2 regions of the Actinacidiphila sp. bgisy145 genome follow, and region 2 is predicted to be linked to the other one. Evidence: riboswitches for the same ligand, from Rfam matches in the RefSeq annotation. Region 2 holds a riboswitch; the other holds the start of a gene.
What was found. A riboswitch is a leader RNA that binds a small molecule or an ion and turns the genes downstream of it on or off. The one in region 2 is predicted to bind thiamine pyrophosphate.
Positions count from the first base shown of each region.

Region 1: linked by a shared signal. The riboswitch ahead of AC3ERT_RS09310 (thiamine ABC transporter substrate-binding protein) and the one ahead of thiO (glycine oxidase ThiO) in region 2 are both predicted to bind thiamine pyrophosphate.

Region 1 is NZ_JBYIRL010000008.1:70,628-75,558, reverse strand. Features, by position in the region: gene AC3ERT_RS09320 (phosphatidate cytidylyltransferase) at 1-395, shown strand, start outside; gene rlmN (dual-specificity RNA methyltransferase RlmN) at 475-1,593, shown strand; TPP riboswitch at 1,683-1,826, shown strand; gene AC3ERT_RS09310 (thiamine ABC transporter substrate-binding protein) at 1,818-2,924, shown strand; gene AC3ERT_RS09305 (ABC transporter permease) at 3,038-4,645, shown strand; gene AC3ERT_RS09300 (ABC transporter ATP-binding protein) at 4,642-4,931, shown strand, end outside.
Region 2 is NZ_JBYIRL010000005.1:37,727-42,657, reverse strand. Features, by position in the region: gene thiE (thiamine phosphate synthase) at 1-637, opposite strand, end outside; gene AC3ERT_RS06440 (Rv2175c family DNA-binding protein) at 737-1,111, opposite strand; gene AC3ERT_RS06435 (NAD(P)/FAD-dependent oxidoreductase) at 1,201-2,412, opposite strand; TPP riboswitch at 2,522-2,634, shown strand; gene thiO (glycine oxidase ThiO) at 2,631-3,791, shown strand; gene thiS (sulfur carrier protein ThiS) at 3,788-3,994, shown strand; gene AC3ERT_RS06420 (thiazole synthase) at 3,998-4,843, shown strand.

The sequences.
Region 1 (4,931 bases), on a different contig from region 2:
TGGTCTTCCTGCTGCTCACCGTGATCAGCGACACCGGCGCCTACGCGGTCGGCTGGCGCTTCGGCAGCCACAAGCTCGCGCCCCGGATCAGCCCCGGCAAGACCCGCGAGGGCCTGGTCGGCGCGATCAGCTTCGCGATGGTCGTCGGCGCCCTGCTCATGCAGTACTTCATCGACGGCGGCCACTGGTGGCAGGGCCTGCTCTTGGGCCTGGCCGCGGCGGTCAGCGCCACCCTCGGCGACCTCGGCGAGTCCATGATCAAACGCGACCTCGGCATCAAGGACATGGGCACCCTCCTCCCGGGCCACGGCGGCATCATGGACCGCCTCGACTCCCTCCTCCCCACCGCCCCCGTCGTCTGGCTCCTCCTCGTCTCCTTCGTCGGCCAGGGCTGACCCCCGCCTCCCGGCCCCGTCCCGGCCGCACGCAGCACGAACGGCGCACCGCGCGGAGTCTGCGACACTGGTAGGCATCATGCCTGTACCCGGAGAACTGACGTTTGCCGTGCCGCGCGGGGCCAAGAAGCCGCCGCGGCATCTTGCTGATCTTTCGCCCGCGGAGCGGAGGGAGGCGGTGGCGGCGCTGGGGGAGAAGCCGTTCCGGGCGAAGCAGTTGTCGCAGCACTACTTCGCGCGCTACGCGGACGATCCGGCGACGTGGACGGACATTCCGGTGGGGGCCCGGGGGAAGCTGGCCGGCGACCTGCTGCCGGAGCTGATGACGGTGGTGCGGCACGCCTCGTGCGACGACGGGGAGACCCGCAAGACGCTGTGGCGGCTCTTCGACGGGACGCTCGTCGAGTCGGTGCTGATGCGGTACCCGGACCGGGTGACGATGTGCATCTCGTCGCAGGCCGGCTGCGGGATGAACTGCCCGTTCTGCGCGACCGGCCAGGCGGGCCTGGACCGCAACCTGTCGACGGCCGAGATCGTGCACCAGATCGTCGCCGGGATGCGGTCCCTGCGCGACGGAGACGTGCCCGGCAGCGCGGCCGGCGCCCCGGACCGGCTGTCGAACATCGTCTTCATGGGCATGGGCGAGCCGCTCGCGAACTACCGCCGGGTCGTCGACGCGATCCGGCGCCTGACCGATCCGGCGCCCGACGGGCTGGGGCTGTCGCAGCGCGGCATCACCGTCTCCACCGTCGGCCTGGTCCCGGCCATGCACCGCTTCGCCGACGAGGGCTTCAAGTGCCGCCTCGCGGTGTCCCTGCACGCCCCCGACGACGAGCTGCGCGACACCCTCGTGCCGGTCAACACCCGCTGGAAGGTCCGCGAGGTGCTCGACGCCGCCTGGCACTACGCCGACGTCTCCGGCCGCCGCGTCTCCATCGAGTACGCCCTGATCCGCGACGTCAACGACCAGGCGTGGCGCGCCGACCGGCTCGGCCGGCTGCTGAAGAACCACCGGGTGCACGTGAACCTGATCCCGCTCAACCCCACCCCCGGCTCCAAGTGGACCGCCTCCCGGCCGGAGGACGAGCGGGCGTTCGTGGCCGCACTGGAGGCGCACGGCGTGCCGGTGACCGTCCGTGACACCCGCGGCCAGGAGATCGACGGGGCCTGCGGTCAGCTCGCCGCCTCCGCACGCTGATACGGTGCGCTGGTGTGTTCGTCGTACCAGCAGGACACATGAACAGCAGGACACATGAACCGCACGACCGCAGAACCGCAGGACAAGTGAACATCCGACAGGGGAGCGCCTGAGACGGCGCTGAGAGTGCGGCTGGGACCCGATCCGACGGCAGGACCGTCGAGGGACCCAGGCCGCAGACCCTCCCACCTGATCCGGGTCATACCGGCGTAGGGAGTCACACAGTGAACAGCACCATCCGTCGGCGTGCCATCGGCGCGCTCGTCCTCGCCACCGCCGGCGCCACCGTCCTCGCCGGCTGCGGCTCGAGCTCCAGCTCCGGTTCCGGCTCCTCCTCGGCCGCCGGCAAGCCCTCCAAGACCGTCACCCTGGTCAGCCACGACTCGTTCGCCGCCTCCTCCTCGGTGCTCGCGCAGTTCACCAAGGAGACCGGCTACACCGTCAAGGTGCTGCGCGGCGGCGACGCGGGCGCCGCGGTCAACCAGGCCATCCTCACCAAGGACCACCCGCGCGGCGACGTCTTCTTCGGCGTCGACAACACCCTGCTCTCCCGCGCCCTGAGCAACGGCCTGTTCGACTCCTACACCGCCAAGGGCCTGGACCAGGTCGCCGCGGACGTGCAACTGGACGCCGCCAAGCACCGCGTGACGCCGATCGACTCCGGCGACGTGTGCGTCAACTACGACCGCGCCTACTTCACCTCCCACCACCTCGCGCCGCCGCAGACCTTCGCCGACCTGGTCAAGCCGCAGTACAAGAACCTGCTCGTCACCGAGAACGTCTCCACCTCCTCCCCGGGGCTCGCCTTCCTGCTGGGCACCGCCGCCACCTACGGCGACTCCGGCTGGCAGGCGTACTGGAAGAAGCTGAAGGCCAACGGCGTGCAGGTCGTCGACAGCTGGGAGCAGGCGTACGACAACGCCTTCTCCGGGTCGGCCGCCGGCAAGAAGGCCAAGGGCAGCAAGCCGCTGGTCGTCTCCTACGCCTCCAGCCCGCCCGCCGAGGTGGTCGGCGTCACCCCGCAGCCCGCGCAGTCGCCCGTCGGGGTGGCCACCGGCACCTGCTTCCGCCAGATCGAGTTCGCCGGGCTGCTGCACGGCGCGAAGAACCCCGCCGGCGCCAAGGCGTTCATCGACTTCATGCTCAGCCGGACCTTCCAGCAGGACATGCCGCTCCAGATGTACGTCGACCCGGTCGTGAAGGGCGCGGTCGAACCCGAGGTGTTCACCAAGTACGGCGCGAAGGTCCCGCACCCCACGACGCTGGCGCCCGACAAGATCGCCGCGAAGCGGGACGACTGGGTGAAGTCGTGGAACTCGATCGTCCTGTAGCGCCACGGGAGGGAGCGCCAAAGAACGGGCTGCCGCGCAAGGCCGCACCGCGCAACGCCGCGCCGCGGGCCGACTCCCACCGCGGTAGCCGCCGCGTCCTCACCGGAGCGGCCCTGGCCGCACTGCCGCTGGCGTTCTTCGCCGCCTTCTTCGCCTACCCCGTGGCGGCGATCGTCGGCCGCGGCCTGCACGAGGGCGGCCGCTGGCAGCTCGGCCGGATCGGCGACGTCCTCGGTGACGGCTCGGTCCGGCACGTGCTGTGGTTCACCTGCTGGCAGGCGGCCGCCTCCACCGCGCTGACCCTGGTGGTCGCCCTGCCGGGGGCGTACGCCTTCGCGCGGCTGGACTTCCCCGGCAAGCGGCTGCTGCGGGCCGTGGTCACGGTGCCGTTCGTGCTGCCGACCGTCGTCGCGGGCTCGGCGTTCCTCGCGCTGCTCGGGCAGGGCGGCTTCACCGACAGCCTGTTCGGGGTGCGCCTGGACACCTCGGTGTGGGCGATCCTCATCGCGCACGTCTTCTTCAACTACGCCGTGGTCGTCCGCACCGTCGGCGGCCTGTGGGCCCAGCTCGACCCGCGCCAGGAGGAGGCCGCCCGCATGCTCGGCGCGGGCCGCCTCGCCGCCTGGCGCCGCGTCACCCTGCCCGCGCTCGGGCCTGCCGTCGCGGCCGCCGGGGTGATGGTCTTCCTGTTCACCTTCACCTCCTTCGGCGTCATCCAGATCCTCGGCGGCCCCACCCGCGCCACCCTGGAGGTCGAGATCTACCGGGAGACCGCCGAGATCTTCGACCTGCCCACCGCGGCCGTGCTCACCCTGCTCCAGTTCGCCGCCGTGGCCGCGATCCTGGCCGTGCACGCCTGGACCACCCGGCGTGGGGAGTCCGCGCTGCGCCTGGTCGACCCGGCCGGCACCGCGCACCGCCCGCGCGGCCGGGGCGAACGCGCGCTGCTGGCCGCCGTCCTCGCCTCGGTCGCGCTGCTGATCCTGCTGCCGCTCGGCGTGCTCGCCGCCCGCTCCTTCGACGGCCCGAACGGCTACGGCCTGGCCTTCTACCGCGCGCTCGGCACCACCGGCGGCGACGGCACCTTCCTCGTCCCACCGTTGCAGACCGTCTGGAACTCGGTGCGCTACGCGGCCGCCGCCACCGTGATCGCCCTGGTCGTCGGCGGGCTGGCCGCGGCCGCCCTGACCCGCCGCGGCGGCCGGCTGATGCGCGGCTTCGACGGGCTGATGATGCTGCCGCTGGGCACCTCCGCGGTCACCGTCGGCTTCGGCTTCCTGATCGCCCTCGACAAGCCGCCGCTGGACCTGCGGGACTCCTGGCTGCTGGTGCCGCTGGCCCAGGCGCTGGTCGGCGCGCCGTTCGTGGTGCGGGTGATGCTGCCGGTGCTGCGGGCCGTCGACGAACGGCTGCGGGAGGCCGCGGCGATGCTGGGCGCCTCCCCGCTGCGGGTCTGGCGCGAGGTCGAACTCCCGCTGGTACGGCGGGCGCTGGGCATCGCGGCCGGGTTCGCGTTCGCCGTCTCGCTCGGCGAGTTCGGTGCCACGGTCTTCATCGCCCGCCCCGACAGCCCCACCCTGCCGGTCGCCGTCGCCCGCCTGCTCGGCCGGGCCGGCGAGATGAACTACGGCCAGGCGATGGCGCTGAGCACCATCCTCATGGTGGTCTGCGCGGCCAGCCTGCTGATCCTGGAGTACCCGCTGTCGGAGAGGTCGCGATGACCGGCACCCTGCTGCGCGTGGACGCGGCCACCGTACGGTTCGGGGCGCGCGCCGCGCTGGACGAGGTGAGCGTGGACGCGGCCGCGCACGAGATCGTCTGCGTGCTCGGGCCGTCCGGCAGCGGCAAGTCCACGCTGCTGCGCACCGTTGCCGGGCTCCAGGCGCTCGACGGCGGCCGGGTGCTGCTGGATGGCGCCGACCAGCGGGGCGTGCCCGCGCACCGCCGCGGGGTCGGGCTGATGTTCCAGGACCACCAGCTCTTCCCGCAGCGCGACGTCGGCGGCAA
Region 2 (4,931 bases):
TCGTGCGGCTCAGGGCGGCCGCGGCTTCGTGGGGGGCGGGGGAACCGGTGATCGCGCGGACGACGACGATGCGGGGGGCGCCGGCGGCGAGGACGTCGGGGAGGGTGGTGGCGTCGATCCCGCCGATCGCGAACCAGGGCCGGGCCGGGCGGAGCGCGGCGGCGTGGCGGACGAGGTCGAGCCCGGGTGCGGGGCGCCCGGGCTTCGTGGGGGTCGGCCAGACCGGCCCGGTGCAGAAGTAGTCGACGCCGGGCTGGACGGCGGCGGCGTCGACCTCCGCGGCGGTGTGGCAGGAGCGGCCGATGAGGACGTCGGGGCCGAGGATCGCGCGGGCGGCGGGGACCGGCAGGTCGTCCTGGCCGAGGTGGAGGATGTCGGCGCGGGCGGCGTGGGCGACGTCGGCGCGGTCGTTGACGGCGAGGAGCTTGCCGTGGCGGCGGCAGGCGTCGCGGAGGATCTCCAGCGCGGCCAGTTCCTGGCGGGCCTCGATGCCCTTGTCGCGGAGCTGGATGATGTCCACCCCGCCGCGCAGTGCGGCGTCCGCGAACGCGGCGAGGTCGCCGCGGCCGGTGCGCGCGTCGGTGCACAGGTAGAGCCGGGCGGCGGCGAGGCGGTCGGACGCGGTCGGGGTGGGCATCGCGGGCTCCCGGGGTCGGTGCGCCCCGGTGCGGGCCGCCGCCGCGCACGTCCGCGGGTGCGGTACGGGCGGCGGCCGGCGGCCCCGGCAGGGCGCGGGCTACACGGCGAGCGCCTGCGCGCGGCGCTTCACCTCGGTCCCGCGATTCTCGCGCAGCGCGTTGGCGGGGGTGCCGGGCAGGGTCGGGTCGGGCGTGAAGAGCCACTCCAGGGCCTCGTCGTCCGTGAACCCGTCGTCCTTCAGGAGGGTCAGGGTGCCGGGCAGGCCCTTCACGATCTTGCCGTCTCCGATGAAGTCGCTCGGCACCATCAGCACCTTGTTCTCCCCGCGCCGGACCGCGATGAGCTGCCCTTCCTTGATCAGCGGCCGGATACGGGTCACTTCGAGGCCGAGCCGCTCCGCGACCTCGGGCAGGGTGAGCCAGGAGGGGACGAGAGCGTCAATGTGCGCGTCAACCGACGAGTAAGCAGTCACGGGACAAGCCTGCCACCTGCGGCTGACAATCGCCCCCACCGCTGAGCCGTCACGGTGTCCCCCGCGCCCCCGCGCCCCCGCGGCAGGCGTCAATGCGGCACCGCGGCCTTGAGCGGCACCGCCGGGTCCGCGGCGAGCGCCGGGTCCGGCTCGGCACCCTGGGTGATCAGCTTGCGGCCCTGCGCCATGTCCCGGGGCCGCCCCACCGCGAGCACCGCCACCAGCACGCCGCGGCGCAGCCACAGCACCGACCAGGAGTCGCCGGACGGGTCGCCGCGGCTGACCATCGTGTCCTCGTCCCGGTGGAACCCGGCGTACTGCACGAACCGCCCGAACTGCTCGGACCAGAAGTACGGCACCGGGTCGTACGCCTCCTCGCCGCCGAGCAGGTTCGCGGCGGCGGTGCGCGGGCCCTGGACCGCGTTGTCCCAGTGGTGGACGAGCAGCCGCCGGTGGTAGCGGGCGGAGGGGAAGGACGCGCAGTCGCCGACCGCGTACACGTCGGGTGCGGTGGCCCGCAGCCGCTCGTCGGCGCGCACCGCGCCCTGGGGGTCCAGGGTGACCCCGGAGCCGGCCAGCCAGCCGGTGGCGGGGCGGGCGCCGATCCCGACCACCACGGCGCCGGCCGCCAGGCGGCTGCCGTCGGCGAGCACCACCCCGCCCGCCGCGGCCTCGGCCACGGTGGTGCCGGTCAGCAGGGTCACGCCGGCCTCGTCGTACCAGCCGGTCATGTGCGCGGTGACGGACGCGGGCAGCACACCGGACAGCGGGCGGTCGGCGGCTTCGACCACCGTCACCTCGCAGCCGGCCTTGCGGGCCGCGGTCGCGAACTCCGCGCCGATCCAGCCGGCGCCGACCACCACGACGTGCTCGCGCCGCTCCAGGACCGGGCGCAGCGCGGCGGCGTCGTCCAGGGTGCGCAGCGGGTGGACGCCGGGGCGGCCGGCGGTGCCGGGCAGCGCCACCGGGTAGGCGCCGGTGGCCAGGACGAGCGCGTCATAGGCCACCAGGCCCGCGTCGGTGACGAGTTGGCGTGCCGCGGCGCGCAGCGCCTGCGCGTGCACGCCCAGCCGCAGGTCCACCTCCAAGGCGGCGAAGTCGACGTCGAACCGCACGTCGGCCAGGGCGCCGCCCTCCGCGCCCAGCAGCACCGCCTTCGACAACGGGGGGCGGTCGTACGGCGGGTGGGGCTCGTCCCCCAGCAGGGTGATCCGGCCGCGCCAGCCCTGCTGCCGCAGCTCGACGGCCGTCTGCACGCCGGCCATGCCGGCCCCCACGATCACTGCGTGACGCTCGCTCACCGGGACACGTTAGCGCGTCGGGGCCGCGCCGGGGCGGGGGTCGGGGCGGCCCGGTCACCGCGGTGGACGCGGCGGCGCCCGCCGGCGGGCCCTCGGTTAAGCTGACCGGAAGCGAATTCGCGGGAGCCCGGACGCACCGGGCTGAGAGGGCGGCTGGCCGGCCGCCGACCGTACGAACCTGATCCGGGTCATGCCGGCGAAGGGAGCAGCCGAGACTCATGCGTACCCGAACAGCGGACGTCCTCGTCGTGGGGGGCGGCATCATCGGCCTGGTGACGGCGTGGCGCGCCGCCCAGCGCGGGCTGTCGACGGTGGTGGCCGACCCGTCCCCCGGCGGCGGCGCCGCCCATGTCGCGGCGGGGATGCTCGCCGCGGTCACGGAGTTGCAGTACGGCGAGCAGACGCTGCTCGACCTGAACCTGGCGTCGGCGGCGCGCTATCCGGACCTGGTCGCGGAGTTGGCCGACGCCACCGGTCTGGACACCGGCTACCGGCCGTGCGGCACCCTCGCGGTGGCGCTGGACGCGGACGACCGGGCGGACCTGCGCGACCTGCACGCCTTCCAGACCTCGCTGGGGCTGGCCGCGCAGTGGCTGACCGGGCGGGACTGCCGCCGGCTGGAGCCGCTGCTCGCCCCCGGGGTGCGCGGCGGGCTGCGGGTGGACGGCGACCACCAGGTCGATCCGCGGCGGCTGGCGGCGGCGCTGCTGCGGGCGGCGTGCTCGGCGGGCGTGGAGTTCGTACGGGCGAAGGCGGCGCGGGTGCTGTGCGCGGGCGACCGGGTCACCGGCGCCGAACTCGCCGACGGCACCCGGGCGGTGGCGGGGCGCACCGTGCTGGCCGCGGGCTGCGAGAGCGGCCGGCTGGCGGGGCTGCCGCCGGACGCGCTGCCGCCGGTGCGGCCGGTGAAGGGGCAGATCCTGCGGCTGCGGATGCCGGCCGGGCGGGCGCCGTTCCTGTCCCGCACGGTCCGTGCGGTGGTCCGCGGCAGCCATGTCTACCTGGTGCCGCGGGAGAACGGGGAACTGGTGCTCGGCGCGACCAGCGAGGAGTTCGGCTGGGACACCGCGGTGACCGCGGGCGGCGTCTACCAACTGCTGCGGGACGCGCACGACCTGGTGCCCGGCATCACCGAACTCCCCCTCACCGAGACCCTCGCGGGGCTGCGGCCCGGCTCGCCGGACAACGCGCCCCTGCTCGGGCCCTCCCACCTGGACGGCCTGCTGCTGGCCACCGGGCACCACCGCAACGGGGTGCTGCTCACGCCCGTCACCGGGGACGTCCTCGGCCATGTCCTGGACACCGGACGGCTGCCGCGGTACGCCGAGCCGTTCGCCGCCGGGCGGTTCGCGGCCGTACGTGAGGAGCAGACGGTATGACGATCAGCGTGCTCGTCAACGGGGAGCCGCGCGCTCTGGAGGAGCCGATCGCGCTCGGTGTGCTCGTCGCCCGGTACGGCGCGGCGACCACCGGGGTGGCCGCCGCGCTCAACGAGGCGGTGGTGCCGCGCTCGCGCTGGTCGGCGACCCGGCTCGCCGACGGCGACCGGGTGGAGATCCTCACCGCGGTCCAGGGGGGCTGAGCGTTGCACACGACACCGTCGGCGCAGGCCGCGCCGTCCGCGTCGCCTGACGGGGCTGATCCGCTGCGGATCGGCGACGCCGTGTTCGGGTCCCGGCTGATCATGGGCACCGGCGGGGCGCCGAGCCTCGACGTGCTGGAGCGGGCGCTCGTCGCCTCCGGTACGGAGCTGACGACCGTCGCGATGCGGCGGCTGGACCCCACCGCGAAGGGTTCCGTGCTGTCCGTGCTGAGCCGGTTGGGGGTTCGTGTCCTGCCGAACACGGCCGGCTGCTTCACCGCGGGCGAGGCCGTCCTCACCGCGCGGCTCGCCCGGGAGGCGCTCGGCACCGACTGGGTCAAGCTCGAAGTGATCGCCGACGAGCGGACGTTGCTGCCTGATCCGGTCGAACTCCTCGACGCCGCTGAGACGTTGGTGGACGACGGGTTCACGGTGCTGCCGTACACCAGCGACGACCCCGTGCTCGCCCGCAAGTTGGAGGATGTCGGGTGCGCGGCGGTCATGCCGCTCGGCTCGCCGATCGGCTCCGGGCTCGGGATTCGCAACCCGCACAACTTCCAGCTCATCGTCGAGCGGGCGTCCGTGCCCGTCATCCTCGACGCCGGGGCCGGCACCGCGTCCGACGCCGCGCTCGCCATGGAACTCGGGTGCGATGCCGTCATGCTCGCGTCCGCCGTCACCCGGGCGCAGCGGCCCGTGCTCATGGCCGCGGCCATGCGGGAGGCCGTTTCCGCCGGCCGGCTCGCCCACCGGGCCGGGCGTATCCCCCGCAGGTACGGTGCCCTCGCTTCGACCCCCTCGAACGGCGCCCTCTCCCTGGGGGCGCCGCCCCCAGCCCCCCGCGCATAGGGCGCCGCCCTCCCCCCGCGCCCCTGCGTACTGCCCCCTCCCGTCCCCGTCCACCTCACGGCCCGCTCCGGCTGGTCGCGCAGTTCCC